DNA from 3 places in the Kitasatospora sp. NPDC058184 genome. Region 2 is predicted to be linked to each of the others. Evidence: riboswitches for the same ligand, from Rfam matches in the RefSeq annotation. Region 2 holds a riboswitch; each other region holds the start of a gene.
What was found. A riboswitch is a leader RNA that binds a small molecule or an ion and turns the genes downstream of it on or off. The one in region 2 is predicted to bind thiamine pyrophosphate.
Positions count from the first base shown of each region.

Region 1: another riboswitch for thiamine pyrophosphate. It lies ahead of ACFVXH_RS11080 (cytosine permease); the one in region 2 lies ahead of thiO (glycine oxidase ThiO).
Region 3: another riboswitch for thiamine pyrophosphate. It lies ahead of thiC (phosphomethylpyrimidine synthase ThiC); the one in region 2 lies ahead of thiO (glycine oxidase ThiO).

Region 1 is NZ_JBHVVE010000005.1:67,883-79,828, forward strand. It holds gene ACFVXH_RS11065 (DUF5926 family protein) at 1-607, opposite strand, end outside; gene ACFVXH_RS11070 (ATP-binding protein) at 677-1,096, opposite strand; gene ACFVXH_RS11075 (glycerophosphodiester phosphodiesterase family protein) at 1,524-2,348, opposite strand; gene ACFVXH_RS11080 (cytosine permease) at 2,458-3,876, opposite strand; TPP riboswitch at 3,869-4,013, opposite strand; gene ACFVXH_RS11085 (S1C family serine protease) at 4,280-6,091, shown strand; tRNA gene ACFVXH_RS11090 (tRNA-Ser) at 6,155-6,242, shown strand; gene ACFVXH_RS11095 (MerR family transcriptional regulator) at 6,426-7,253, shown strand; gene ACFVXH_RS11100 (MFS transporter) at 7,299-8,528, shown strand; gene ACFVXH_RS11105 (FAD-binding oxidoreductase) at 8,696-10,060, shown strand; gene ACFVXH_RS11110 (hypothetical protein) at 10,337-10,519, opposite strand; gene ACFVXH_RS11115 (hypothetical protein) at 10,518-10,847, shown strand; gene ACFVXH_RS11120 (pyridoxal 5'-phosphate synthase) at 11,366-11,946, shown strand, end outside.
Region 2 is NZ_JBHVVE010000001.1:474,991-486,936, forward strand. It holds gene metF (methylenetetrahydrofolate reductase [NAD(P)H]) at 14-928, opposite strand; gene ACFVXH_RS02170 (polyprenyl synthetase family protein) at 1,126-2,304, shown strand; gene thiE (thiamine phosphate synthase) at 2,372-3,025, opposite strand; gene ACFVXH_RS02180 (Rv2175c family DNA-binding protein) at 3,025-3,390, opposite strand; gene ACFVXH_RS02185 (NAD(P)/FAD-dependent oxidoreductase) at 3,443-4,651, opposite strand; TPP riboswitch at 4,735-4,847, shown strand; gene thiO (glycine oxidase ThiO) at 4,851-6,026, shown strand; gene thiS (sulfur carrier protein ThiS) at 6,023-6,322, shown strand; gene ACFVXH_RS02200 (thiazole synthase) at 6,326-7,123, shown strand; gene pknB (Stk1 family PASTA domain-containing Ser/Thr kinase) at 7,208-8,992, shown strand; gene ACFVXH_RS02210 (molybdopterin-dependent oxidoreductase) at 9,006-9,635, opposite strand; gene bfr (bacterioferritin) at 9,913-10,392, shown strand; gene ACFVXH_RS02220 (bacterioferritin-associated ferredoxin) at 10,424-10,735, opposite strand; gene ACFVXH_RS02225 (class II 3-deoxy-7-phosphoheptulonate synthase) at 10,896-11,946, opposite strand, start outside.
Region 3 is NZ_JBHVVE010000016.1:24,097-29,346, forward strand. It holds gene tenA (thiaminase II) at 158-829, shown strand; gene ACFVXH_RS27265 (DUF5326 family protein) at 1,102-1,302, shown strand; TPP riboswitch at 1,432-1,566, shown strand; gene thiC (phosphomethylpyrimidine synthase ThiC) at 1,561-3,375, shown strand; gene ACFVXH_RS27275 (SRPBCC family protein) at 3,435-3,866, opposite strand; gene ACFVXH_RS27280 (VOC family protein) at 3,884-4,240, opposite strand; gene ACFVXH_RS27285 (helix-turn-helix domain-containing protein) at 4,354-5,151, shown strand.

The DNA of each region.
Region 1 (11,946 bases), on a different contig from region 2:
CGCGCTCCAGGGAGGCGGCGACCTCGCCGGTGGCGGCCTCGGCGTCCTCCAGCCAGAACTCGAAGCCGGTGTGCACGGCGGGCGTGAACGCGGCGGTGGTGTCCAGCAGGTCCTGCAGGCGGCGTCCGCCCGGGACGGTCCGGCGGGCCGGCACCGGGCTGCCCGGCTCGGTGGCCAGGGCCAGCTCCAGGGCGTCCGCGAGGTCGCGGCTGAGGTCGCCGGAGGCGGACTGGGTCTGCAGGCCGAGCAGGATCGAGCCGTCCTGGCGGCGCAGGGCCGGCCAGGCCAGCGGCAGCACGGTGGCCAGGGTCACCGACGGGACGTCACCGGTCGCGCCGTCGGCCACGCCGGCGGCCAGCGTCAGCGGCACCGTGGCGGCGGGCACCAGCTCGCGCAGCGCCACCCAGTCGGCCTCGCCCGGCAGGCCCTCGAACGGGCGGTGCACCAGCTCCTGCACCGCGTGCGAGGCCTCCCGGCCGTGACACGCCTTGTACCGGCGGCCCGAGCCGCAGGGGCAGTCCTCGCGGGCCCCGACCACGGGGATCTCGCCCGTGACGGCGGTGGTGGACTGGCGCTGCGGCGCCTTCTTGGCGGCCTTCTTGCCCATGCTGCGGCTCTCCCGGGAACGGTGGTCCTGTGTCCCGGGAAGCCTAACGACACATTCCCCGAGCCCGGCTCACGCGCTACGGGCATCGCCCCCGGTGCGCCGGGCGTGCCGGGCCCGGGCGGGCAGCGCCGCCCAGACCGTGACCTCGCCTGGGGCGTCGCGCACGCCCCAGTCGCTGGCCAGCTGGTCGACGATGCTCAGGCCGCGGCCGCCGCGCGAGGTCAGCGAGGGACTCGCGGGCAGCGGCCGGGTGGCCGCCCCGCCGTCCGTGACCTCCAGGGTGAGCACCCCGTCGGCGTGCATCTGCCAGCGGACCAGCACCCCGCCGGCCGGCTCGGCCGGACCCTCGGCGGGCTCGCGGGCGCCCTGCGCGGCGGTCGCCCCGGAGGGGACGCCGACCAGCACCTGCCCGAGCACCTCGGCCCGGGCGCTGCGGCCCAGGGCCGGCAGCGGGCCGAGCGGACGGGCGTACCGACAGGCGTTGCTCAACAGCTCGGAAAGGATCAGAACAGCATCATCGATGACCGGTTCGGGTACCTGCCGGTCACCCAGATCTCGACGCAGTCGGCGCCGTGCGACCCCGACACTCGCTGGGCCGTGCGGCACTGCCATGGTCGATGAAGTCGGCACTTCACGCGCCACCATCAACGCCACCCCCGGACCTCCTTCAGCGTATGCCGAGGGAGAGATGCCCCTTGGTAATGCGTCGGAAACGAGCACCGGACGATCCCGCGAGCCCATTTCGAGTGCGGCGACCGACGGTCGACATCAGGTCATTCCGCGCTCACCCTCCGTCGCCCGGATGCAAGAATTCCGGCAATTTCGCGCGAGGAAGGTTTGACTGCCGACCAGAGTGATCGGATCGGAGGGGTTCGGAGGAGTACGGCCTTCGGTGCGCCGACGGATCACCGGTGGATCACCGGCCGAGCTGCGCCAGTACCTCCGCGGGCCGGTTGGTGATGATCGCGGACACCCCGAGCTCCAGGCAGAGCTCGACGTCGGCCGGCTCGTCCACTGTCCACACGTGCACCTCGTGGCCGAGCTCGCGCAGCCGGGTCACCAGCTGCGGGCGGGCCCGCACCAGCTCGATGCCCGGGCCGGCGATCCGCGCCCCGCCCGGCAGCGGCGAGCCCTCGCGCAGCCGGCCGAGCAGCGGCAGGGTCCGCTCGAACAGGAAGACCCGCCGGTACCGCGGCGCGGCGGCGGCCACCCGGTTCAGCGCGACCGAGGAGAAGCTCATGATCCGGGCGGACGGGCGGTCGCCCTCCCGGGTCGCGCCGATCTTGAACCGCTCCAGGGTCCGCAGCAGCTCGGCCTCCACCCGGCCGCGGAAGCGCACCGGGTGCTTGGTCTCGATCGCCAGGTCCACCGGGCGGCCGCACTCCACCACCAGCTCCAGCAGCCGCTCCAGCCGCAGCACGCCGCGCAGCTCCGGGTCGGTGCTGGGGCGGCCGGTCTTCCAGGCGCCGAAGTCGTACGCCTCCAGCTCGGCGAGGGTCATGGCCGAAACGGTGCCCCGGCCGTTGGAGACCCGGCCGATCCGGCGGTCGTGCACGCAGACCAGCGCGCCGTCGGCGGTGACCCGGACGTCGCACTCCAGCGCGTCCGCGCCCTCGTCGAGCGCGCGCCGGTAGGCCGCGAGGGTGTGCTCGGGCAGGGCGTGGGAGGAACCGCGGTGGGCGATCACCTGGACGGGCGGCACGGTGCGCGCCGCCGCCGAGGACAGGTCTGGGCTGGTCACAGGCCCAACGATAGGCGGCGGAGGTGAAGCGCGGACAAAGACGGCCCCAACCTGTGGGGCCGTCTCCGTACCTGCGGGGCCCGCTCGGGCCCCCGCTCCCTCCGCTCCGTCAGCCCCGGACGGCGCGGCGGCCGAGCGGGGTGAGCGCCCAGGTGGCCAGGGCCGGCACCAGGAAGGCGAACAGTGAGGCCGAGGTCCACTCCTGCGGGGTGAAGTGCAGCGCCTCCTGGGCGGAGGTCCAGAAGTCCGTCCACCAGCCCGCGACCTTGGTCGGCGCGATGAACTGGTAGACCGCGAAGCCCAGGGCCCACGGCAGCAGCATCAGCCAGCGGGACGGCGCGTCGGCGGAGAGGTTCCAGCCGCGTCGGCCGGCGCCGAGGAAGTAGTCCACCACGAGCACCGCCAGCAGCGGCACGAACACCGAGCCGATCAGGCCGAGGAAGCCGTAGTAGGTGTCGGTGAACTCGTCGATCTGCAGCGCCAGCACGGTGATCAGCACGCCGATCGCGCCGGAGAGCACCCGGCGGTCCACCTTCGGCAGCAGGTTCTGCACCGACATCGCGGTCGAGTACACGTTGGCGAAGGACTGGTCCGTCTCGCGCAGCACCAGCACCAGCAGGAACAGCCAGCCGGCCCAGACCCCGAGGAAGGAGTCGAAGATCCGGTTCGGGTCGCCGTCCGACTGCAGCAGCGCCATCAGGCCGAGCACGTAGCACCAGACCTGGGCGACCGTGTAGCCGGAGAAGCTGCCCCAGAACGCCGAGCGCGGGGTGCGCGAGTGCCGGGTGTAGTCGGCGGCCAGCGGCACGAAGGAGACCGACACCGCGATCATCGCGTCGGTGGCGCCGAGGAAGCCGTGCCAGTTGCCCGCGCCCGGGTCCGGCACGCCCTGGCGGCCCAACTGGACGGTGAAGTACACCATCGCCACCGCGACCGCCCCGGCCACGAAGCGGCGCAGCACCGCGATCGAGCCCAGCGGCCAGATGGTCAGCGCGGTGGTCAGCGCGCCCGCGAGCAGGACGAACAGCCAGCGGTAGCCGGTGGTGTGCGCGACGGTCTGCGCGCCCGCCGAGATGGTCAGCAGCTCGAAGACGCCCCAGCCGATGCACTGCACGATGTTCAGCACCGTCGGCAGGTACGACAGCCGGGTGCCGAACAGCCCGCGCAGGTTCGCCATCGCGGGGGCGCCGGTGCGGGCGCCGATCAGCGCGGCCACGGCGAGCATCGCGGTGCCGACCGCCGTACCGATCGTGATCGCGGTCACCGCGGCGGCCAGCGACAGCTCGCTGCCGGGGGCACCGAGCACGGTGGCGGCGGTGGAGAAGCCGATCAGGCTGACACCCAGGTTCATCCAGAGCGCGAAGTGGTCCCGGAAGCGCAGCGTGCGCGGCGGTTCGGTGTCCAGGACCAGGGGCGCTTCGACGTGCTCGGCGCGTTCCAGGAGGGCGGTCGCGCCCGGCGCGGGGGCGTTCGCGCCGGAGTCGGAGGCGTTCGTACCCGAAGAAGAGGATGGCGAAGCAGGCGGCATGGCCGATACTCCCTACGCCGGCATTACCCGGACAGGTTCCGGCGGTCAGCGCCCCCTCGAACGTCCGTCACTCGTGTGGCGTACGGTCGACATGCGCACTCTCAGCCTGGTGGGTCCAAGCTCCCGCGTGTCAGTTTGGAGCGCCAGGCTAACCGGCGCGGGTGCCGACGCCCAAGGCCGAGGGCGGGGCGGTCCGCATCGCGGACGCCCGACGGGGAGGGGAGCCCCGGCCGTCGGTACGGGTGCCGGAGCCGGTGTCGGTGCCGCTGTGGGTGCTGACGCCAGTGCCGGTGTCGGTGCCGGCTAAGGATTCTTATGAGTTCTTCAGAGGGGTCCTTACGGCAAACGAATCGACAGTGCGAAAAACTATGGTCCTTGGTTCTGCCAGCTATGGAGGTCGTCCGTGAGCACCGAGCGCGAGGTTGGGCCCACCGGGCCGCAGGGGGAGCAGCCCGCCGGGCCGGGGGCGGCCGAGTCCGCTGCCGCGGGCCCCGCTCAGGGCGGGCACAACCCGACCATGGCGTTCCGGCGGGTGCCCGAGCCGGAGGCGGGCGCGGTCGAGGCCGCCGCCGCCGAGGCGGCGCCGTCCGCCGACGCCGTTCCGGCCGAGGAGGTCCCGGCCGGGGGTGGGCACAAGCCCACCGTCGCCTTCACCAAGGTGCCCGCACCGGAGGCAGCCGCCGAGCCCGTGGCACCCGCCGCACCCGCCGTACTCGCCGTCGAGGAGCCGACCGTCGACCCGGCCACCGGCTACATCGACGCGCCGCCGCCGGTCCTGCCGCCCGTTCCGCCCGCCCCGGTGGCCGCCGCGCCCGCCGCCCCGGCCCTGCCGCCGGCCGGCAACCCGTACGCCACCCCGACCCACGGCGTCCCCGCCGCCGGCGCGCACGAGGGGTACGGCGCCGCTCCGGCCGCGCCCGCCGCCCCCGCCGCGCACGGCCACCACCCCTTCGGGGCCGGCCAGCCGCTCGGCGGCTGGGGCCCCACCCACGACTCCACCTCCGGCGGCGCCGGCTACCCCGGCGGCCCGGCCGGCCCGCTCGGCTACCCGGCGGAGTACCCCGGCGGTCCGGGCGGCCCCGGCGGCCCGCGCAAGAAGCGCGGCGGCCTGGTCGCCCTGATCGCGGCCGTCGCGCTGGTCGCCGGTGTGGCCGGCGGCGCGCTCGGCGTGTCCGTCTCCGACAGTTCCGACCGCAGGAGCTCCGCGAACGACCACCGCAGCACCACCGTCCAGGCCAGCGACACCCAGAAGAACGAGCCCGTCCCCGGCTCGATCGCCGCCATCGCGCAGAAGGCGCTGCCCAGCGTCGTCACCATCAAGGCGCAGGGCAACGGCGAGTCGGGCACCGGCACCGGCTTCGTCTTCGACACCGAGGGCCACATCCTCACCAACAACCACGTCGTCGCGCCGACCCTCAGCGGCGGCAAACTGACCGTCAAGTTCGCCGACGGCAGCTCCTACAGCGCCTCGGTGCTCGGCCACGCCGAGGGCTACGACGTCGCCGTGGTCAAGATCGACAACCCGCCCAAGAGCAAGCTGGCCCCGCTGCCGCTGGCCGACTCCGACAAGGTCAACGTCGGCGACGCCACCGTCGCGATCGGTGCGCCGTACGGCCTGGAGTCCACCGTCACCAGCGGCATCATCAGCGCCAAGGACCGCCCGGTGGCCTCCGGCGACGACACCGGCTCGCAGGCCTCGTACATGAACGCCCTGCAGACCGACGCCTCCATCAACCCCGGCAACTCCGGCGGCCCGCTGCTCGACTCCGGCGGCGCGGTGATCGGCATCAACTCGGCGATCCAGTCCAACGCCTCCGCCAACGGCCGGGCCGGCAGCATCGGCCTGGGCTTCGCCATCCCGATCAACCAGGCCAAGTGGGTCGCGGACACCCTGATCAAGACCGGCAAGCCGGTCTACGCCAAGCTCGACGTGCTGCGCAACGACGACTACAAGGGCGACGGCGCGCAGATCCAGACCAAGGACATCCAGGGCCAGCCCGCCGTCACCCCCGGCGGCGCGGCCGACAAGGCCGGCCTCAAGCCGGGCGACGTCATCACCAAGCTCGGCGGCGTCCCGATCGACAACGGCCCCGCCCTGGTCAGCCGGATCTGGACGCACAAGCCCGGCGAGACCGTCGACGTCGAGTACACCCGCAACGGCCAGACCCTCAACACCAAGGTCACTCTCGGCCAGCGCGAGGGCGACCAGCCGTAACCCCCGCCCGCACCGAAACGTGTGCACCGAACCCCGCCGGACCCGTTAGGCTGACCTCCGCCTGGAGAGCTGCCCGAGCGGCCTAAGGGAACAGTCTTGAAAACTGTCGTGCGGTGACCCCGTACCGTGGGTTCGAATCCCACGCTCTCCGCCGGTAGGAGAACCACCTGCTCAGGGCGGGTGCCGAGACCACTCGGCACCCGCCCTCGGTGTTTCCCGGGCGGGTGCGGGCGCCGGCTGTGGGCCAGGTGGGGAACTGCCGTGGAACGGCCACGGGCGAGGGCGGGGCGGGGGTTGACCCTGACACGGTGGCAGGGGGTGGAGTGGTCGCACCATGTTGAACATCGGAGACTTCGCCAGCCACGGCCGGGTGTCGGTGCGGATGCTGCGCCACTACGACGCGATCGGGCTGCTGCGGCCCGCCCGGGTGGACCCGGTCAGCGGCTACCGCTTCTACGAGGCGTCCCAACTGGCCCGGCTCAACCGGGTGATCGCGCTCAAGGAGCTCGGGTTCACCCTGCAGCAGGTGCGGGCCGTCCTGGACGAGCGGGTGGACGCGGCCGAGCTGCGCGGGATGCTGCGGTTGCGGCGGGCCCAGCTCGCCGCGGCGATCGCGGCCGACGAGCTGCGGCTGGCCCGGGTGGAGGCGAGGCTCCGGACGATCGAGAGCGAGGGGACCATGTCCGTGCGGGATGTCGTGGTGAAGCCGGTGCCGTCCGTCCGGGTGGCCCAACTGACCGGTGTGGCCGCGAGTTACGAGCCGGAGGACATCGGGCCGGTGATCGGGCCGCTGTTCGCCGAGCTGTGCCGGCGGCTGGCCGGGGCCGGGATCGAGGCGGCCGGCCCGTCCGTCGCCCACTACCAGGACGCCCCGGAGGGCAACGGCTCGGTGCTGGTCGGGGCCGCCGTCCCGGTCGGCCCGTCGGTGCGGGCGGGCGCGCACGACTTCGAGGTGGTCGACCTGCCGCCGATCGGGGAGGCGGCGACGATCGTGCACCGCGGCCCGATGGACGAGGTGCTGGGCGCGGGCCAGGAGCTGGCCCGCTTCATCGAGGAGAACGGCTACCGCTCGGCCGGCTACGCCCGGGAGCTGTACCTGGAGTGCCCGGAGGACCCGGCCGGGTGGGTCACCGAGCTCCAGGAGCCGGTGGTCCGCGGGTAGCCGGGCTTGCCCTCGACCCGGTCGAGGGTCCTAGCGTCACCGGGCATGACCACTGCCGCTGCCACCGCCGCTGCCACCGCCGCCGTCGGTTCGCGGGCCGCGCTGCCCCGGACGTACCTGCTCTGGCTGGCCGGGGTCCAGGCCGGACTGCTGGGCGACGCCGCGCTGTACTTCGCCCTCGGCTGGGCCGCCTCCGCGCACGGCGGCGGCGCGGCCGGGCTGGTCCTGACGGCGGTCACGGTGCCGCGCACCGCGCTGGTCCTGCTGGGCGGCGCGGTCGCGGACCGGTTCGGCGCCCGTCGGGTGATGCTCGTCGGGGACACGGTGATGCTGGCCGCGACCGCCGCGCTGGCGCTGGTCGCGGCCGACCGGGGCACACCGCTCTGGCTCCTGGTCGCGGCGGCGGCCGTGATCGGGACGGTCGACGCCTTCCACCTCCCGGCGAGCGGTTCGATGCCGCGCCGGCTGGTGCCCGCCGACCGGCTGCCCCGGGCGCTCGCCCTGCGGCAGGCCGGCGGGCAGGGCGCCGTCCTGCTCGGGGCGCCGCTCGGCGGCCTGCTGGTCGCGGCCGGCGGGCTGCCCGGCGCGGCACTCGTGGACGCGGTGAGCTTCGGGGTCGTGCTGCTGGTCCTGCTGCGGGTCCGCCCCGGGGCGGACGGGCCGTCCGGTCCGCGGGCCGGCCTGCTGAGCGAGGCCGCGTCCGGCGTCCGGCTCGCCCTGGCCGACCCGCTGCTGCGGGCCGCGCTGCTGCTCACCGGTGCGGCGGCCGGGGCGCTGCTGCCGGTGGTGTCGCTGCTCGGCCCGCTGCTCGCCCGGGCGCACGGCTGGTCAGCCGGGACGGCGGGACTGGTGAGCGGCGGGCAGGCGGCCGGGGTACTGGCGGTGGCCGTCCTGGTCGCCCGGCGGGGCGCGCTGCCCCGGGCCGGCGTGGGGGCGGCCGCCGGGCTCTGTACGGCGTCGGCGGGGATCGCGCTGCTGGCCCTGGCCGCGGGGCCGGTGGCGGCGGTGGCCGGCAGTACGGTGGCGGGCCTCGGCTCGGGGCTCTTCGCCTGCCACCTCGGCCCGCTGGTGCTGACCGGCGCGCCGCCGACCCATCTCTCGCGGGTCCAGGCCCTGCTGACGCTCGTGCAGAGCCTGGCCCTGGTGCTCTCGAACGCCCTGCTGGGCCTGCTCGCGGACGCGGCGGGCGCCGCCCCGCCCACGCTCCTCTGCGCCCTCGCCACCGCCGCGGCCGGCCTCATCGCCCTGGCCACCCCGACCCTCCGCCGGGCCTGAGCCGACCGGTCGCCCGCGCCGGCCCCGGGATCCGGCCGGCACCTCCCCGTACGGCGGCCCTTGCCGCCAGCCCCGGTGCCCGCCCTTCCCGTGGCCCACTTGCCCGCCCCCTGCCGTCCGGGCAGAGTGCGGAGGTGGAGGCGGTCGGGCGGCGAGTGGAGGCGGCGATGAGTGATCTGACGGACCGACTGGTGCGGGGCCTCCCGGACGGGGCCGTCGTGGTGGACCCGGACGTGACCGCCGCGTACCGCCACGACATGGCGGGTTTCTGCGCGGCCGGGCAGCCCGCGGCGGTGGTGTTCCCGGAGACGGTCGAGCAGGTGCGGCACGTGCTGCGCACCGCGACCGAGCTGCGCGTCCCGGTGGTGCCGCAGGGCGCCCGGACCGGGCTGTCGGGTGCGGCGAACGCGGTGGACGGCTGCGTCGTGCTGTCGCTGGTGAAGCTGAACCGGATCCTGGAGATCGACCCGGTGAACCGGATCGCGGTGGTCGAGCCCGGTGTGGTGAACGCCGAACTGTCCAGGGCTGTCGAGGAGTTGGGCCTCTCGTATCCGCCGGATCCGTCCAGCTGGGAGTCCTGCACGATCGGCGGCAACATCGGCACCGGGGCCGGTGGGCTCTGCTGTGTGAAGTACGGCGTCACCAGCGAGTACGTGCTCGGGCTGGACGTGGTGCTGGCGGACGGGCGGCTGCTGTCCACCGGCCGTCGGACGGCGAAGGGCGTGGCCGGGTACGACCTGACCAGGCTGTTCGTCGGCTCGGAGGGGACGCTCGGGGTGGTGGTCCGGGCGGTTCTGTCGCTGCGGCCGGCGCCCGCCCCGCAGCTGGCGCTGGCGGCGGAGTTCCCGAGCGCGGACACGGCCGGGGCGGCGGTCTGCGAGGTGATGGCGCGCGGTCTGACCCCGTCGCTGATGGAGCTGATGGACGCGGTCTCGGTGCGGGCCGTCAACGAGTTGGGGCGGATGGGGCTGCCGGAGTCCACCCAGGCGCTGCTGCTGGTGGCCTTCGACGGGCCGGACCGGGTGGCCGAGCTGGCCCGGGTCGCGCGGCTGTGCCGGGAGGCCGGGGCGACCGAGGTGGTGCCGGCCGAGGACGAGGCGGAGTCCGATCTGCTGCTGGCCGCCCGGCGGATGGCGCTGCCCGCGCTGGACCGGCTGGGCACCACGATGATCGACGACGTGGCGGTGCCGCGCTCCCGGCTGGCGGAGATGCTGAACGGTGTCGCGGTGATCGCCGAGCGGCACGGGCTGACCATCGGGGTGGTCAGTCACGCCGGGGACGGCAACACCCACCCGATTGTCATCTTCGACGCCTCGGACGAGGAGGAGACGGCCCGGGCCCAGCGCTCCTTCGACGAGATCATGGCGCTCGGGCTGGAGCTGGGCGGCACGATCACCGGGGAGCACGGTGTGGGGCTGCTGAAGCGGGACTGGCTGGCCCGTGAGTTGGGCCCGGTGGCGTTGGACCTGCAACGGCAGCTGAAGGCGGTCTTCGATCCGCTGGGAATTCTGAATCCCGGCAAGATGATCTGATTTTCACTGAAGTATTTCGGCGGGGACCGCACGTCCGAACCCCTGCCATCGTGGTGTGGCATCCGACGGCCTTTTCATGACCGGGAAAGTCGACATGGGAGGGTGACCGAACTTTTCCGGGGGCGCGCGTGCGGTTCGCATGCGCCAGGGTGGTGCGCCCAGCGGATCGTGTGACGGTGCCGCGCCGTCCCCCGGATCGACCATCGAGCAGCGACCGTACGGGTGAAGTCCCAGCTCAGACGGGGTATCTCGCCGCGATTTCCGTTTTCCCGGCCGTCATGCGCGGCCCGGGTGGATATCACGCAAACGGGCGAAATTCGCCGCGTGAGCTAGCGCTTTGTCGATTTGTTGCGGAAGTCTGTCTTCCGGCGTCGCAGCCCGCAGGTGTTCGTCCGGTCGACGAACCTTGCGCACCTTGATCGACCATTGCGCGACAAGCAGCTTCCCGGAGGCATTCATGGCTCGCACCCACCCCCGTCGAACAGCCGGGCTCCTACTCGCCGGCCCGCTCGCGGCCGGCCTGCTGCTGGCCGGTGCCGGGGCTGCCGCCGCCGACAACGGCGCGGGCGCCGAGGGCGCCTCCAACGCCGGGGCGGTCGCCGACACCGGCACCGGCAACGTGTTCGGCGGGGTCGACGGAAACTACGTCTCCACCCAGCAGACCGCCGCCGGCTCCGGCGCCACGAACCAGGACAACACCATCGCGGTGAAGGACAACACCGGCACCGTCCAGGGAGGCCAGGGCAACAAGGACGTCAACGTCGTCGTCGCCCCGACCTTCAACTGACCGGCCGACTGACCGGCCGCACGGCCGAGTGACGGCACCGGGCACCACGGAAGGCGGGGGCGCCGGACGTGGGTGGACGCGGGTGAGCTGAGCACCCGCCGACAGGCCCGGACCGGAACGGAACGGCCGGAACGGACACCGAACCACCGACGCATCACCACCAGAGGGAACAGCGCAACGACCGGCCTGCGGAAAGGGTCACCGCGAAACCGGTCTCGTGGGCGGTGCCGCCATCGGCACCGCCCACGAGTGTGTCCGGCGCAGGTCCCGGGTTCCCCGGCCGTCGGCCCGGGCGTCCCCGCAGGGCCTCCCCGCCGCGCATCGCCGTCGGAGCACCCCGCCAGGCATCCCCGGAATCCCCCGCCGACCGGCCCGGATCCGTCCACCGAGGGCCCGCGCCCGGAGCCGTCGGCCCACGGCGGTACGGTTGCGCTCCGACAGCGCACCCACGTGCCCGGGCCCGGACGGACCGGCCCGGCCGGGGCGGCGACCGCGGCAATCGGAAGGAAGGGCGCGCGATGGCGGCGGAGGAGGAGGGCCTGACCGGCCCGGACGAGGCCAGGCCCGCACCGGAGGCCGGGGCGGAGCCGGCGGCGGACGCGCGTCCGGAGCCGTCGGCCGAGCCGCTCCACGAGCACCGCTCCGGGCCCAGGTCCGTCCCCGAACTACTGCTCGGCCGCCCGCCGATGGCCCGCCCGCTGCCGTCCTTCGACCACCAGGCCGCCCCCGCCGAGCCCGGCCCGCTGTTCGTGGACTGGCTCGCCACCGCGCTGCACGCCGGGGTGCTGGACCCGCAGGCCTTCACCCTCTCGACCGTCGACGCGGACGGCATGCCGGACGCCCGGGTGCTGGTGCTGCGTGACGTCGACGCGGCCGGCACCGGCTGGAACTTCTCGGCGGCCGCCGACAGCCCCAAGGGCCGCCAGCTCGCCGAGCACCCGGCCGCCGCGCTGACCGTCTACTGGCCGCAGCTGGGCCGCCAGGTCCGGGTGCGCGGCACCGTCGAGCGGGCCGCCGACCTGGTCGCCGCCGCCGAGTTCGCCACCCGCTCGCCCGCCGCCCGGGTCGGCGCGCTGGTCGGGCGGCAGAGCGAGCCGCT
Region 2 (11,946 bases):
CCGCAGCGCCCGCTCAGCGCTGGTGCAGCCCCAGGTTCTGGTAGATCTCCAGCGTCGCCGTCGAGTGGTTCAGCGTGATGAAGTGCAGACCCGGCGCGCCCTCGGCGAGCAGGCGCTCGGCCATCGCGGTGGCGTGCTCCATGCCGATGGCCCGCAGCGCCGCCGGGTCGTCGATGGCCGCCCGCAGGCGGGCCTCCAGGTCGACGGGGAAGGCCGAGCCGCTGAGCTGCGGGAAGCGCTCCAGCTGCTTGGCGTTGGTGACCGGCATGATCTCCGGGATGATCGGCGTCTCGCAGCCGGCGGCCGCCACCCGGTCGCGCAGCCGCAGGTAGTCGTCCACCTCGAAGAACATCTGGGTGATCGCGTAGTCGGCCCCGGAGCGGATCTTCGCCACGAAGTGCCGGATGTCCTCGTCCCAGTCGGTCGAGCGCGGGTGCATGTTCGGGGAGGCCGCGACGCCGACGCAGAAGTCGCCGATCCCCTTGATCAGCTCCACCAGCTCGTACGCGTAGGTGACGCCCTCGGGGTGCTTGACCCACTCGCCCATCGGGTCGCCGGGCGGGTCGCCCCGGACCGCGAGGACGTTGCGCACGCCCTGGTCGGCGTACTGGCCGATGATGTTGCGCAGCTCCGCGATCGAGTGGTCCACCGCGGTGAGGTGGGCGACCGGGGTCAGGGTGGTCTCGGTGGCGATCCGGCCGACCATGTTGACGGTGCGCTCGCGCGAGGAGCCGCCGGCGCCGTACGTCATGCAGACGAAGTTGGGGTCGAGCGGTTCGAGCCGGCGGATGGCGTCCCAGAGCTTCTGCTCGCCGGCCTCGGTGCGGGGCGGCATGAATTCGAAGGAGAAGGAGCGCTTGCCGGCCGCCAGGAGTTCGCGCACCGTCAGTGCGCGATCCGTTCTCGTGGAAGCGATTCCGAGTGCCATGCTGGCAGGCTATCCGGCGTTCGAAGGGGCCGGACAACCGTATTCCATCTATTGAGACAACTGATGGAAGACGTTCCGTTTCGCCCCGGAACGGCTCCGCCGCCCCTCCCCCGCACCCCGGGCCGAGCCGCTCGCACAGCCGTTCCCGGCCGCACCGCTACGCTTGCTGCACCCCAGAGAACCAGCGGAGCCCCATCGTGACCTCGTCCAGCACCCGGCCGGCCAGCCCCGGTTCGGCCCTCAGTGCGGCCACCAGTGCGACCGGCAACGCGGCCGGCAGTGCGGCCAACCCCATGGACGTGGAGGACGTCCGCACCCGTGTCAACGCGGCGCTCGCCGCGTTCATGGACGGCCAGTCCGTGCTCCTCGACAAGATCTCGCCCCAGCTGGCCCCCGCCGCCGACGCGCTGCGCGACTTCCTGCTGGACGGCGGCAAGCGGCTGCGCCCGGGCTTCTGCTACTGGGGCTGGCGCGGCGCCGGCGGCCCGGCCGCGGGCGCGACCGGCGAGGCGATCGCCAACGCGGCCGCCGCCCTGGAGCTGCTCCAGGCCAGCGCCCTCGTCCACGACGACCTGATGGACCGCAGCGACACCCGCCGCGGCCTGCCCTCGGTCCACCGCCGCTTCGAGGCGCTGCACCGCGACAGCGGCTGGCGCGGCGACCGCGAGCAGTACGGCGCCTCGGCCGCGGTGCTGCTCGGCGACCTGCTGCTGATCTGGTGCGACGAGCTGTTCCTGCGCTCCGGCCTGGAGCCCGCCGCCGTGCTCGCCGCCAAGCCGGTGTTCGACCTGATGCGCACCGAGGTCATGCTCGGCCAGTACCTGGACGTGCTGGAGCCGGTGGCCGGCGACTCGACGGACGAGGGCGCGCTGGAGCGGGCGCAGACCGTCCTGCACTACAAGTCCGCGAAGTACACCATCGAGCGACCGCTCCAGGTGGGCGCGCTGCTGGCCGGCGCCGGGCCGGAGCTGGTCGAGGCGTACGGGGCGTTCGGGCTGCCGCTGGGCGAGGCCTTCCAGCTGCGCGACGACCTGCTCGGCGTCTTCGGGGACCCGGCGGTCACCGGCAAGCCGGCCGGGGACGACCTGCGCGAGGGCAAGCGCACCCTGCTGGTCGCGCACGCGATGCGGGGCCTGCCGGCCGCCGACGCCCGGCACCTGGACGAGCGGCTGGGCGCGCCGGACCTGGCGGCCCCGGAGGTCGCCGAGCTGCGCGGGCTGGTCGCCCGCAGCGGGGCGCCGGAGCTGGTGGAGCGCCGGATCGAGGAGCTGATGCGGCAGTCGCTGGCCGCGCTGGAGGCGGCGCCGCTCGCCGACGAGCGGGCCCGTACGGTGCTGCTGGCACTGGCCGAGGCCGCCACCGTCCGCAAGTACTGAACGTACTGACGGGCGGCGACGGCCCCGGGCCGGTCCTGCGGGGTCCCACCGAGACCCGGGACGCCGCTCAGAGCGCGGCGCGCACCCGGCGGGACAGCTCGGCGGCGGCCGCCCGGGGGTCCGCCGCGGCCGTGATGGCCCGCACCACGACGACCCGGCGGGCACCGGCGGCGAGCACCTCGTCCAGGTTGCCGAGGTCGATCCCGCCGATCGCGAACCACGGCCGGTCGGTGTCCCGCTTCGCCGCGTACGAGACCAGGCCGAGGCCCGGGGCCGGGCGGCCCGGCTTGGTCGGGGTCGGCCAGACCGGGCCGGTGCAGAAGTAGTCCACCCCGGGCTCGGCGATCGCCGCGTCCACCTCGGACTCGGCGTGGCAGGAGCGGCCGATCAGCACGTCCTCGCCGAGGATCGCCCGGGCGGCCGGCACCGGCAGGTCGTCCTGGCCGAGGTGCAGCACGTCCGGCCGGGCCGCGTGGGCGACGTCGGCGCGGTCGTTGACGGCCAGCAGCTTGCCGTGCCGGCGGCAGGCGTCGGCGAAGACCTCCAGGGCCTCCAGCTCCTGCCTGGCCTCCAGGCCCTTGTCGCGCAGCTGGACGATGTCCACCCCGCCCGCCAGCGCCGCGTCCAGGAACTCGGCGAGGTCGCCCTGCTCCCGGCGGGCGTCGGTGCACAGGTACAGCCGGGCGTCGGCGAGCCCGGCGCGCGGCGTGTCCGCCGCCATCAGATCAGCATCGCCTGGGCGCGGCGCTTCACCTCGGTGCCGCGGTTCTCCCGCAGCGCCTGGATCGGGCTGCCGGGCAGCGACGGGTCCTCGGTGAAGAGCCACTCCAGGATCTCCGCGTCGTTGTACCCGCAGTCCCGCAGGACGGTCAGGGTGCCGGACAGGTGCTTGACCAGGCCGGGGCCGTCGATGAACGCGGCCGGGACCTGCAGCGACTTGTTGGGGCCGCGCCGGACGGCGATCAGGCCGCCGTTCTTGACCAGGTCACGCACCTCGGTGACCCGGACCCCCCACTGCTCCGAGATGTCGGGCAGGTACATCCAGTCGGTGACCAGGGATTCAATCTTGCTTTCGATCTCACTCACGCCACCAGACTGCCACCTCCGCGGCCCACCGCGCACCAGACCTGCCCCGCGCCTACCCCGCGACGGCCGCCTTCAGCGGTACCGCGGGGTCGGCCGCCCGGGCCGGGTCCAGCGCGGTGCCGCGCTCGATCAGCCGCCGCCCCTGGGCCAGGTCGCGCGGCCGGTCGACGGTCAGCAGCGCGCTCGGCACGCCGTCGCGCAGCCAGAGCACCGACCAGTCGGCGCCCCGCGGGTCGCCGCGCCGGACCAGCTCGTCGCCCTCGGCGTGCCGGCCGGCGTACTGGACCATCCGCCCGAACTGCTCGGACCAGAAGTACGGCACCGGGTCGTAGGCCGGCGCGTCCGCGCCCAGGACGGCGGCGGCCACCGCCTCGCCGGACCGCAGCGCGTGGTCCCAGTGCTGGACGGCCAGCCGGGCGCCGGCCCGGGCCGAGGGGTAGCTGACGCAGTCGCCGGCCGCGAAGACGCCGGGCACCGAGGTGCGCAGCCGCCCGTCCACGACGACGGCGCCGGTCGCGTCCAGCTCGACCCCGGAGCCGGCCAGCCAGCCGGTCGCGGGGCGGGCCCCGATGCCGACCACCACCTCGTCGGCGGGCAGGTGCGAGCCGTCCGCCAGCAGCACCGCGCCGGGCTCGACGGCGGCCACGCCGACCCCGCAGCGCAGCTCGACCCCGGCCTCGGCGTACCAGGCGGCCATCGCCGAGCCGAGCTCCGTCGGCAGCGCGCCGGGCAGCGGCGCCGGGCCGGCCTCGACCACCGTCACCTCGCAGCCCGCCGCGCGGGCCGCGGTGGACACCTCGGCGCCGATCCAGCCCGCGCCGACCAGCACCAGCCGCAGCCCGGGGCGCAGCAGCGCGCGCAGCGCCAGGGCGTCGTCCAGGGTGTGCAGCAGGTGCGCCCGCTCGGCGCCGGGCAGGGCGCGCGGCACGGCGCCGGTGGCGATCACCAGCGAGCCGTACGGGAGGTCGCCGCCGTCGGTGTGCAGCACGCCAGGGGTGAGGCCGGTGGCGCGGCGGCCGGTGAGCAGCTCGATGCCGAGCTGCCCGTAGTCGATGTCCAGGGCGGTGGAGTCGGCCTTGCCGAGCAGCACGTCCTTGGAGAGCGGCGGCCGGTCGTACGGCGCGTGCGGCTCCTCGCCGACCAGCGTGATCCGCCCCTGCCGGCCGCCCTGCCGCAGCTTGAGGGCGCACTGCGCCCCGGCCAGCCCGGCTCCGACGACGACCACCCGATCCGTTCCGCTCAGCTCTGCCACGCCCGCCACTGTACTCAGCGCGACGCGGCGGCCTCCGGGCCGTCCGCCCCGCGTACGGGCCTTCGGCCGGGCCGACCCCCGGCGTTAAGGTGGGAGGACCACACGGGAGCCCGGCGGACCGGGCTGAGAGGCGGGCTGACACGGCCTGCGACCGTCCGAACCTGATCCGGGTCATACCGGCGAAGGGAGAAGAGCAGCCTTGTCACGCTTGCCATCGGGCACCCATGCCGACGTGCTGGTGATCGGCGGGGGCGTCATCGGCCTCGCCGTCGCCTGGCGCACCGCGCGGCGCGGGGCGCGGAACGTGATCGTGGTCGACCCCGCCCACGGCGGCGGGGCCGCCGGGGTCGCGGCCGGGATGCTCGCCCCGGTCACCGAGCTGCAGTACGGCGAGGAGCCGCTGCTGCGCCTCGGGATGGCCTCGAACGAGCGGTACGAGACCTTCGCCGCCGAGCTCTCCGAGGCGAGCGGCGGCCTGGACACCGGCTACCGCCGCTGCGGCACGATCGCCGTCGCGCTGGACTCCGACGACCGCGAGGAACTGCGCGAGCTGTACGCCTTCCACCAGCGGCTGGGCCTGGACTCGACCTGGCTGACCGGCCGGGAGGCCCGCAGGCTGGAGCCGATGCTGGCCCCCGCCGTCCGCGGCGCCCTGCACGCCGCGGACGACCACCAGGTGGACCCCCGGCGCCTGCTCACCGCCCTGGTCGCCGCCTGCGGGCGCGCGGGCGTCCTGCTGCACCGCGCCGAGGCCGTCGAGCTGCTGGTCGAGGACGGCCGCGCGACCGGCGCCCGGCTGAGCACCGACGAGACGGTGACCGCCGACCAGGTCGTGCTCGCCGCCGGCCCGCACAGCCACCGGCTGCCCGGTCTGCCCGAGGGGGTGCTGCCCGCGATCCGCCCGGTGAAGGGGCAGGTGCTGCGGCTGCACGTGCCGGAGGCCTACCGGCCGTTCCTCTCCCGCAACGTCCGCGCCGTGGTCCGCGGCCGGCACCTGTACCTGGTCCCCCGGGAGAACGGCGAACTGGTCGTCGGCGCGACCACCGAGGAGCAGGGCTACGACACCACCGTCACCGCCGGCGGGGTGTACGAACTCCTGCGGGACGCCCACGAGTTGGTCCCGGGGATCACCGAACTCCCGCTGCGCGAGACCTCGGCCGGGCTGCGCCCCGGCTCGCCGGACAACGCCCCGCTGCTGGGCCCGACCCCGCTGCCCGGGCTGGTCGCCTCCACCGGCCACTACCGCAACGGCGTGCTGCTCACCCCGGTGACCGCCGACCTGGTCTCCGAGTACCTGGTCACCGGTGAAGTCCCCGAGCTCGCAAGGCCGTTCACCCCCGCCCGGTTCTCCTCCGAATCCCCCGTCGCGAAGGCCTCCGCATGACCGAGATCGCCCTGACCGAGAACGCCCCGCACGAGCACGCCCCAGACGAGAACGCCGTGCACGAGGACGCCCCGAACCCGGTCGCCCCGGCCGAGATCGCCCTGACCGTCAACGGCGAGCCCCGCCGGGTGCCCGCCACGACCACCCTCGCCGAGCTGGTGGCCTCCGTCAGCGCCGCCAACACCGGTGTCGCCGCCGCGCTCAACGAGGCCGTGGTGCCGCGCGGTTCGTGGCCCGGGACGGCACTGGGCACCGGCGACCGGATCGAGATCCTCACCGCCGTCCAGGGAGGCTGAACCATGGCCGACGATCTGCTGACCATCGCCGGGACGGCCTTCTCCTCCCGGCTGATCATGGGCACCGGCGGCGCCCCCAGCCTGGAGGTCCTGGAGCGCGCGCTGCTCGCCTCCGGCACCGAGCTGACCACCGTCGCGATGCGCCGGGTCGACGCCACCACCCAGGGCTCCGTCCTGGACGTGCTGACCCGCAACGGCATCCGGGTGCTGCCCAACACGGCCGGCTGCTTCACCGCCGGCGAGGCCGTGCTGACCGCCCGGCTGGCCCGCGAGGCGCTCGGCACCGACTGGGTCAAGCTGGAGGTGATCGCCGACGAGCGCACCCTGCTGCCCGACCCGATCGAGCTGCTGGACGCCGCCGAGACGCTGGTCGACGACGGCTTCACCGTCCTGCCGTACACCAACGACGACCCGGTGCTGGCCCGCAAGCTGGAGGACGTCGGCTGTGCGGCCATCATGCCGCTGGGCTCGCCGATCGGTTCGGGCCTGGGCATCCGCAACCCGCACAACTTCCAGCTGATCGTGGAGGGCGCGGGCGTCCCGGTGATCCTGGACGCGGGCGCCGGCACCGCCTCCGACGTGGCGCTGGCGATGGAGCTGGGCTGCGCCGCGGTGATGCTCGCCTCCGCGGTGACCAGGGCTCAGGACCCGGTGCTGATGGCCGAGGCGATGCGGCACGCCGCCGAGGCGGGCCGGCTCGCCCACCGGGCCGGCCGGATCCCGCGCCGCTTCCACGCCGAGGCCTCCTCCGCGATGGCCGGCCGGGCCGACCTGGACACCCGCGAGCACCCGGCGTTCTGAACCGTCGCGCATGTCACAAGCCGGTCCCGGAGGCGGTGTCCGCCGGGACCGGGCGGTCCCGCACCCTAGACTCTCCGAGTGGACATGGCACTGCACGACCCCCTGATCGGCGCCCTGCTCGACAACCGGTACCGGGTCGAGCAGCGGATCGCGACCGGCGGGATGTCCACCGTCTACCGGGGCACCGACACCCGGCTGGACCGGGTGGTCGCGCTCAAGGTGATGCACCCCTCGCTGGCCGGTGACGAGGGCTTCACCGCCCGCTTCATCCGCGAGGCCAAGGCGGTCGCCAGGCTCACCCACCCCAACGTGGTCAACGTCTTCGACCAGGGCGCGGACGGCGGCCACGTCTTCCTCGCCATGGAGTACGTGCCCGGCCGCACCCTGCGCGACCTGCTGCGCGACCGCGGCGCGCTGTCCGTCCGGGCCGCGCTGGACGTGCTGGAGCCGGTGCTCGCCGCGCTCGGCGCCGCCCACCGGGCCGGGCTGGTCCACCGCGACGTCAAGCCCGAGAACGTGCTGATCACCGAGGGCGGCCTGGTCAAGGTCGCCGACTTCGGCCTGGTCCGGGTGCTCGGCAGCGCCGACGGCGCGCCCACCTCGACCACCACCGCGACCGGCGGCACGGTCATGGGCACCGTCTCCTACCTGGCCCCCGAGCAGATCCTCCCGGACGCCCCCACCGACCAGCGGGTGGACGTCTACGCGTCCGGCATCCTGCTGTACGAGATGCTCACCGGCCGCCGCCCGCACACCGGCGACAACCCCGTCCAGGTCATGTACAAGCACCTGCACGAGGACGTCCCGGCCCCCTCGCGGGTCGCCCCCGCCGTCGGCCCCGAGCTGGACGCGATAGTGGCCGCCGCCTGCGCCCGGTCCGCCGGTGCCCGCCCGTACGACGCGGTCGAGCTGCTCGCCGCCCTCCAGCGGGTGCGCCGCACCCTCGCCCCGGCCGCGCTGGACGCCGAGCCGCCGGCCTCCACCCGCCCCAGCCCGCGCTACCCGACCAGCGAGCCGACCTCGGTGATCCAGCCGCTGCCGCGGCCCGCCGAGGCCCCGCCGACGGAGCGCACCAGCGTGCTGGACATGCCGCCGGAGCTGATGGACGAGCTGCTCGCCGAGCCGCGCCCGTACGACGAGCCGACCCCGGTGCACCGGCGCCGGCCCCGGCCGGGCCCGCTGCGCCGCCTCCCCCGCCGGACGCTGGTCTGGACGGCCGCGCTGGCCGCGCTGGTGCTGGCGATCGGCGGCGTCACCTACGGGATCTCCGAGGGGCTGTACGGCTCGGTGCCGGGTGTGCTCGGCAAGGACCGGGCGGAGGCGCAGCGGGTCCTGGACAAGGAGGGCCTGCACGGCAGGTTCGTCGAGGTGTTCAGCGAGTCCGTCCCGTCCGGGCAGGTGATCTCCACCGACCCCGGGGTGGGCGCGCGCACCCGCAAGAGCGACAGCGTCACCGTCACCCTCTCCAAGGGCCCCAAGCGGATCGCGGTGCCGGACCTCACCGGGAAGAGCGCCGCCGACGCCGCCGCGGCCCTGACCGGCGCCCAGCTGACCAGGGGCGGCGTGACCGAGACCTACGACGACACGGTGCCCGAGGGCTCGGTGATCAGCAGCTCGCCGGCGGCCGGGCAGCTGCTGCAGGAGAACAGCGCGGTGTCGCTGGTGGTCAGCAAGGGCATGGTGCCGGTCCCGAACGTCACCGGGATGGGCAAGGACGAGGCGCAGAAGGCGCTCCAGGCCGCGGGCTTCACCATGCAGACCAGCGGCTGGGACGTGTTCGGCGCGGTCACCTCCTCCGGCCAGAGCCCGGCGGCGGGCGAGCGGCGCCCGCAGCGCAGCGTGGTGACCGTCAAGTTCTCGCTGTTCTAGGCCCCGGGCGGGCTCAGCGCAGCGGCCCGTCGCCGGGCTCCTCCTGGTAGGAGTAGCGCTGCTCGCCCCAGGGGTCGGCGAGGTTGTGGTAGCCGCGCTCCTCCCAGAAGCCGCGCCGGTCGGCCCGCATGTACTCGACCGCGCGCACCCACTTGGGGCCCTTCCAGGCGTACAGCCGCGGCACCACCAGCCGGACCGGGAAGCCGTGTTCGGCGGTGAGCGCCTCGCCGTTGCGGTGGGTGGCGAGCAGCGTGCGCGGGTCGGCGAAGTCGGCCAGGCGCAGGTTGGCGCTGTAGCCGTACTCGGCCCAGACCATGACGTGGGTGACGCCCGGCGCCGGGGGCACCAGGTCGAGCACGGCGGCGGCCGACACGCCCGTCCACTCGTTGCCGAGCACCGAGAACTTGGTCACGCAGTGCAGGTCCCCGACGACGGTGCTGCGCGGCAGGGCGCTGAAGGCCTCGAAGTCCCAGCTGTGCTTCTCCGCCGAGGCGGTGGCGCCGAACACCTGGAGGTCCCAGGTCAGCGGCTTGAAGCGGGGCACCGGCCCGTAGTGCAGGGCGGGCCAGCCGCGCTGCGCGCGCTGTCCCGGGGGGAGCCTCGGGTCAGACGGCGGAAGCGGTTCGTGTTTCGACTGACCCATGGATCCATGGTGACAGACGGCGGACGAGCCTCGGCGCGCGCCCCTTTGCGCGGATCCGCGCCCCTGCCCGTACGGCCCAGCGGTCGGCCGCCCACCAGCACGTTTCACCATGAATCGGATATTCCGACACATGTCCTAGTGAGTGTGAACTTACTGGAATTTCCTCCCAAAGCGGTGCCAGGATGCGCAGCGCAGGACTCAGCACCGGACCCACCGCAGGACTTCACGCAGGACTCAGCGCAGGACACACGGCAGCACGAGTGCAGGAGGCATCACCATGCAGGGCGATCCCGAGGTCATCGAGTTCCTCAACGAGCAGCTCACCGCCGAGCTGACCGCGATCAACCAGTACTTCCTGCACGCCAAGATGCAGGAGAACTTCGGCTGGACGAAGCTCGCCAAGTACACCCGGCACGAGTCCTTCGACGAGATGAAGCACGCCGAGACGCTCACCGACCGGATCCTGTTCCTGGAGGGGCTGCCCAACTACCAGCGGCTGTTCCACGTCCGGATCGGCCAGACGGTCAAGGAGATGTTCGAGGCGGACCGCCAGATCGAGGTCGAGGCGATCGACCGGCTCAAGCGCGGGATCGTGGTGATGCGGGCCAAGAACGACGTCACCTCGGCGAACATCTTCGAGGACATCCTGGCCGACGAGGAGCACCACATCGACTACCTCGACACCCAGCTGGAGCTGCTGGAGAAGCTCGGCGAGGCGCTCTACCTCGCCACGGTGATCGAGCAGCCGGAGTCCTGAGGACGCGGCCCGCTCTGGCCACCCGGCCCGGTCAGGCCGCCCGGTTCGCCCGGGTCACCCGCAGCGGGACCACCGGGGCGGCCTCCGGGGCGGCCTCCGGGGCCGGAGCCGACGGCGCCGCCGGGTCCTCCGGGTCCGCGAGGCCGAGCTTCGCGGCCAGCCGGGCGGTCGGGCAGGGGCGGGCGCCGTGCTCGCCGAGCAGCGCCTGGATGCGCCGCACGCAGGACCCGCAGTCGGTGCCGGCCCGGCAGCCCTTCGCTATCTGGCGCGGGGTGTTGGCACCGCCGTCGATCGCCTTCTTCACCTGGTCCTCGGTGACCGCATGGCACATGCACACGTACATCGCGGTCTCTCCCGGGAGTGAAGCGGAGTGGATCTTGACTAAGGTCAGCCTTAGTTCACTGAGGCTTACCTTACCCGGCGAAACGGGTACGAAAAAGCCCCTCCGGGCTCGGGGACACCGAATCCGGAGGGGCCTTCGTCACATCGGACGGGCACCGGGCCTACTGGCCGCGGTACATCTCCGCCACCAGGAACGCCAGGTCCAACGACTGGCTGCGGTTGAGCCGCGGGTCGCAGGCCGTCTCGTAGCGCTGGTGCAGGTCGTCCACCAGGACCTCGTCGCCGCCGCCGACGCACTCGGTGACGTCGTCGCCGGTCAGCTCCACGTGGATGCCGCCCGGGTGGGTGCCGAGCGCGCGGTGCACCTCGAAGAAGCCCTTGACCTCGTCCAGGACGTCGTCGAAGCGGCGGGTCTTGTGCCCGCTGGAGGCCTCGAAGGTGTTGCCGTGCATCGGGTCGCAGATCCACACCGGCCGGGCGCCGGAGGCGGTGACCTTCTCCACCAGGGTGGGCAGGTGCTCGCGGATCTTGCCCGCGCCCATCCGGGTGATGAAGGTCAGGCGGCCGGGCTCGCGCTCCGGGTCCAGCTTCTCGATCAGGGCGAGCGCGTCGTCGACCGAGGTGGTCGGGCCGAGCTTGACGCCGATCGGGTTGCGGATCTTCGAGGCGAACTCGATGTGCGCGTGGTCCAGCTGCCGGGTGCGCTCGCCGATCCACACCATGTGGCCGGAGACGTCGTACAGCTCGCCGGTGCGCGAGTCCACGCGGGTCAGCGCGGTCTCGTAGTCCAGGACCAGCGCCTCGTGCGAGGAGAAGAACTCGACCGCCTTGAACTCCTCCGGCACCACGCCGCAGGCGCTCATGAACGCCAGGGCGTTGTCGATCTCCCGGGCGAGCTGCTCGTAGCGCTGGCCGGCCGGCGAGTTGCGGACGAAGTCCTGGTTCCAGGCGTGCACCTGGCGCAGGTCCGCGTAGCCACCGGTGGTGAAGGCGCGCACCAGGTTGAGCGTCGCGGCGGACGCGTTGTACATCCGCTTCAGGCGCTCGGGGTTCGGGATGCGGGACTCGGGGGTGAACTCGAAGCCGTTCACCGAGTCGCCCCGGTAGACCGGCAGGGTCACGCCGTCGCGGGTCTCGGTCGACTTGGAGCGCGGCTTGGAGTACTGGCCGGCGATGCGGCCGACCTTCACCACCGGCACCGAGGCCGCGTAC
Region 3 (5,250 bases), on a different contig from region 2:
CAAGCCTGACAGGAACCACCCTCCCGGCGGAACCACCACACGGCGGGGTCGTGCTGAATGCCCCTGGTCCGGGAGGTGGACGGACGGGCCCGGGGACGGGGGAGGACAGCGGCACACTGGGCGGAGGACCGGCCGCCCCGGCGGTTAGGGTCGCGTCATGAGCACCAAGACGCTGACCGAAGAACTCTGGGCGGCCATCGAGCCGGTGTACGCCGAGATCCTCGCCCACCCATTCCTGGCCGGGCTCACCGACGGCACCCTGCCGCGCGAGGCCTTCCGCCACTTCGTCGTCCAGGACTCGCACTACCTGCGCGACTACGCCCGCGCGCTCGCCGTCTGCGCCGCCAAGGCGCCCGGCGAGGAGGACGTCCGGGCCTTCGCCGACGACGCGGTCGGCGCGCTGGCCGCCGAGCAGGGCATGCACGCCGAGTTCCTGACCGCCTTCGGCGGCAGCGCCGAGGAGGCCGCCGCCGAGCCGGTGCTGCCCACCACCCGGGCCTACACCAGCTACCTGCTGGCCACCGTCTACGGCGGCTCCTTCGCCGAGGCGCTCGGCGCGGTGCTGCCCTGCTACTGGATCTACGCCCGGGTCGGCGAGGCGCTGCTCGCCCAGGGCTCGCCCGACCCGCTGTACGCCAAGTGGATCTCCACCTACGGCGACGAGGCCTTCCAGTCGGTGGTCCGCCGGGTGCTGGCGCTGACCGACCGGCTGGGCGAGGAGCTGTCCGCGGCCGAACGCCGGAAGGTGGTCGGGCACTTCGTGACCACCTCGCGCTACGAGTGGATGTTCTGGGACGCCGCCTGGCGCGGCGAGCGCTGGCCGGTCTGAGCCGTCCGGGCGGCGCCCGCCGCCTGCCGCCCGTCGTCCGGACGGGCTTGCTTTCGGCGTCGCTCGGACAGGTCGTAAAGGCCCGGGGCCGTGCCCCCGCCGGAGGAGTTCTCGGGGGTCACCCGGGGGGTCGGGATCGGGGGGATCTCGGGGTTCTCTCCGGGCCGTTGGGCCTCGTTCCGGCACTCGCGCCACCGTACGATCGAAGTACCGAAAGCAAGCGGGATGCGGCACCGGACGGCGGCCGACCCGAGGGGAGAAGAGGAACCGACATGGCTGAGCTCTGGAAGTCGCTGCCCTCCTGGGTGCGCAACATCGTCATCCCGGTGCTGGTCCTGGTGCTGGCCTGGAACATCGTCGCCTTCGTGTTCGGCGTCGTCGGCGCACTGCTCTCGATCGTGATCAAGCTGCTGGTGGTGGTCGGCATCGCGGCCGCCGTGGTGGTCCTGGTGAAGAAGGCGGCCAAGAGCTGACCGGCCGCCCCGACCGCCGCCCTGAGGCCCGGCCCCCCGCGAGACGGGGAGCCGGGCCTCTGGCGTGAGGCGCTCTGGACCTGCGGCGATCCGCTCGCTACGGTGTTGGGCGTCGTGTGCAGGCAACACCGCCTGCGACGCGGGAGCTCGGAGCACCGGGCTGAGAGGACGCTGACCGGGACGTCGACGGACGGACCGACGGCTGCGTCGACCGCAGGAACCTGACCGGGTAATGCCGGCGTAGGGAGTAGAGGTCAGATGACCACGTTCGAAGCACAGCCGCAGTCTGTCCGGAGCGCCCCCAGCAGCGAGCGCACCGGCTACCCGACCCCGGCCTGGCACAAGGCCTACCGCGAGGGATCGCGCCCCGACCTGCGCGTCCCGTACCGCGAGGTGCGGCTCACCAACGGCGGGACCGTCCCGCTGTACGACACCTCCGGCCCGTACACCGACCCGTCGTACGAGCCCGACGTGCGGCGCGGCCTGCCCGCGCTGCGGGACCCCTGGATCCGCCAGCGCGGCGACGTCGAGGAGTACGACGGCCGCGAGTCGCGCCCCGAGGACGACGGGATCAAGCACACCTCGCCGCGCGGCGGGAACCTGCGCAACCTGGACGCCGTCTTCCCCGGCCGCCCGCGCCGTCCGCTGCGCGGCCGCGGTGGTGCCGCCGTCACCCAACTCGCCTACGCCAAGCGGGGCGTGGTGACGCCGGAGATGGAGTTCGTGGCGCTGCGCGAGGGCCTGGCGCCCGAGTTCGTGCGGGCCGAGGTGGCCCGCGGCCGGGCCGTCATCCCGGTCAACGTGAACCACCCCGAGGTGGAGCCGGCCGTCATCGGCACCAACTTCCTGGTGAAGATCAACGCCAACATCGGCAACTCGGCCGTCACCTCCTCGATCGAGGAGGAGGTGGAGAAGATGACCTGGGCCACCCGCTGGGGCGCCGACACCGTCATGGACCTCTCCACCGGCCGCAACATCCACACCACCCGCGAGTGGATCCTGCGCAACTCCCCCGTGCCGATCGGCACCGTGCCGCTGTACCAGGCCCTGGAGAAGGTGGACGGCCGCGCCGAGGAGCTGAGTTGGGAGGTGTACCGGGACACCATCGTCGAGCAGTGCGAGCAGGGCGTCGACTACATGACCGTCCACGCCGGCGTGCTGCTGCGCTACGTCCCGCTCACCGCGCGCCGCAAGACCGGCATCGTCTCGCGCGGCGGCTCGATCATGGCGGCCTGGTGCCTGGCCCACCACCAGGAGAACTTCCTCTACACCAACTTCGAGGAGCTCTGCTCCATCCTCGCCTCCTACGACGTCACCTTCTCGCTCGGTGACGGCCTGCGTCCGGGCTCGATCGCGGACGCCAACGACGAGGCGCAGTTCGCCGAGCTGAAGACCCTCGGCGAGCTCGGCCGGATCGCCCGCGAGCGGGACGTCCAGGTGATGATCGAGGGTCCGGGCCACGTCCCGATGAACAAGATCCGGGAGAACATGGATCTCCAGAAGGAGATCTGCGACGAGGCGCCGTTCTACACCCTCGGCCCGCTGACCACGGACGTCGCCCCCGGCTACGACCACATCACCTCGGGCATCGGCGCCGCGATGATCGCCTGGTGGGGCACCGCGATGCTCTGCTACGTGACCCCCAAGGAGCACCTGGGCCTGCCCAACCGGGACGACGTCAAGACCGGCGTGATCACCTACAAGATCGCCGCCCACGCCGCCGACCTGGCCAAGGGCCACCCCGGCGCCCAGGCCTGGGACGACGCCCTCTCCGACGCCCGCTTCGAGTTCCGCTGGGAGGACCAGTTCAACCTGGCCCTCGACCCGGAGACCGCCCGCGACTTCCACGACGAGACCCTCCCCGCCGAGCCCGCCAAGACCGCGCACTTCTGCTCGATGTGCGGCCCGAAGTTCTGCTCGATGAAGATCTCCCAGAAGATCCGCGACGAGCACGGCGACGGATCCACCGCCGTCTCCAGTGAGTTCGACGCCGAGGCGCTGGCCGGCATGGCCGAGAAGTCCGCCGAGTTCGCGGCCCAGGGCAACAAGGTCTACCTCCCGCTGGTGGACTGACCCGGGACGCCGGAGCGCCGCCCCGAAGTACCTCGGGGCGGCGCTTTCGCGGTCCTCCGCTACCTCCCGGCGTCGGGGCCGGCGACCGGTGCGGCGGCCTCCAGCGTGCGGCGGATCACCGCCGAACCGTGCTCGACGGACTCGGCGATCGGTGCGGCCAGGGCCTCGGGCAGGACGTCGGTGTGCCACACGAACCTCGTCCGGCCGCCGGCCTCCGGAAGGGCCTGCATGGACGCGTGGTGGTGGGACGGGTGGAGGCTGCCGCCGACGACCGTGTAGGCGACCCGCATCGCCTCGTGGTCGAGGTCGACGAGCCGTTCGAGCACGATCGTGCCGTCGGCGAAGGTGACGGTGCGCGTGTCCGAGCTCAGCCGGGTGTCGGTGACGAACCCGGGCGCCAGCCGCTCGTGCACCGCGCCGTAGTCGCTGAGCACCGACCACACCGCCTCGGGGCGGGCATCGATGACGAGTTCCTTGTGGATCGAGGCCATGGGTGGTCGACTCCTCGTCAGGCCGAAGCGATGCAGAACAGGTGGCCCTCGGGGTCGGCGAGAACGGTCCAATCGCCTTCGCCGGGCTGGAACTCCGGCCTGGTCGCCCCCGCCGCGAGCAGCTCCTGCACCGCGGCCTCGGGATCGGCGACGGCGAAGTCGAGGTGGGCGTGCTTCGCGGCGTCGGGCCAGCCGGGCCCCCGGTAGCCGGCGACCCGCTGGAAGGCCAACCGGACCGGCCCCGCGCCGAGTTGGACGAAGTCGTCGTCGGCCTGGCCGAGGTCCCAGCCGGTGACCTGGCGGTAGAACCCGGTGAGGGCCCGGGGGTCGGCGCAGTCGATGGTGATCGCGGTGAGCTCCGCGTGGACGGCCATGGATGGCTCCCTTCCTGTCGTCACGTGGGCCCCAGCATCCGGGGTGACGGCACCGGAGGTCTTGAAGATCCTTGCGGGCCGTCCTGTCGTACCCGGCGGGTACCGTCCGCGGCATGCTGTCCGCATCGACCCTCGCCGCCCGGCCGGAGTTCACCGTGACCGTGGTGGGGTGCCGCTCCGACCACACCCGGTGGTCGCAGCCGGAGAGCCGCGACGACCACCGCCTGGTGCTGGTGCGACGCGGCAGGTTCCGGCGGTCGGCCGACGGCACCGACACCGATCTGGACGCGACCACGGCCTACCTGGGCGCGCCCGGCGAGCAGGAGCGCTTCGCGCACCCGGCCGGCGGCGACGTCTGTACGTCGGTCAGGTTCGAGCCCTCCCTGCTCGGGCGCCCGCCCGCCGCGACGACGGTGTACGTCGACGCGCGCGTCGACCTCGCCCACCGCCGTCTGGTCGCCGCCGCGGGCACCGGCGACATCGACTACGCGCTGGCGGAGGAACTGCTCCGGCTCGTCGCGGCCGCGGCCGGTGAGTCGACCGCCCGCGCCCGGCGGGCAGGCCGGCCGGCCGACCGGGCGCTGGCCGCGGCGGCGCGCGAGGCGATCATCGAGGAGGCCCCGGAGGCCGGTGGGCTCTGCGCGCTGGCCGCGCTGCTGGAGGTGTCGCCCTACCGGCTGAGCCGGGTGTTCTCCAGGGAGACGGGCGTCTCGCTGACCCGCTACCGCAACCGCGTACGCGTCACCCGGGCCATGGACCGGATCGCCGAGGGCGAACCCGGCCTCGCCGCCTTGGCGGCCCGGCTCGGCTTCGCCGACGAGGCGCACCTGACCCGCGTCGTCCGCGAGCACGTGGGGCACACACCCACGGTGCTGCGTCGGCTGCTCGCCCCGGGCCCGGGCGCGTCATGAGCCGGCGGGGCGGTGAGCATGCCGCCTTCGGGCCTGGAGGTCCGCTCGTCGCGGACCTCCCGGAGGGTCCGTCGCCGGACTAGTATTACGTGGTAGAGG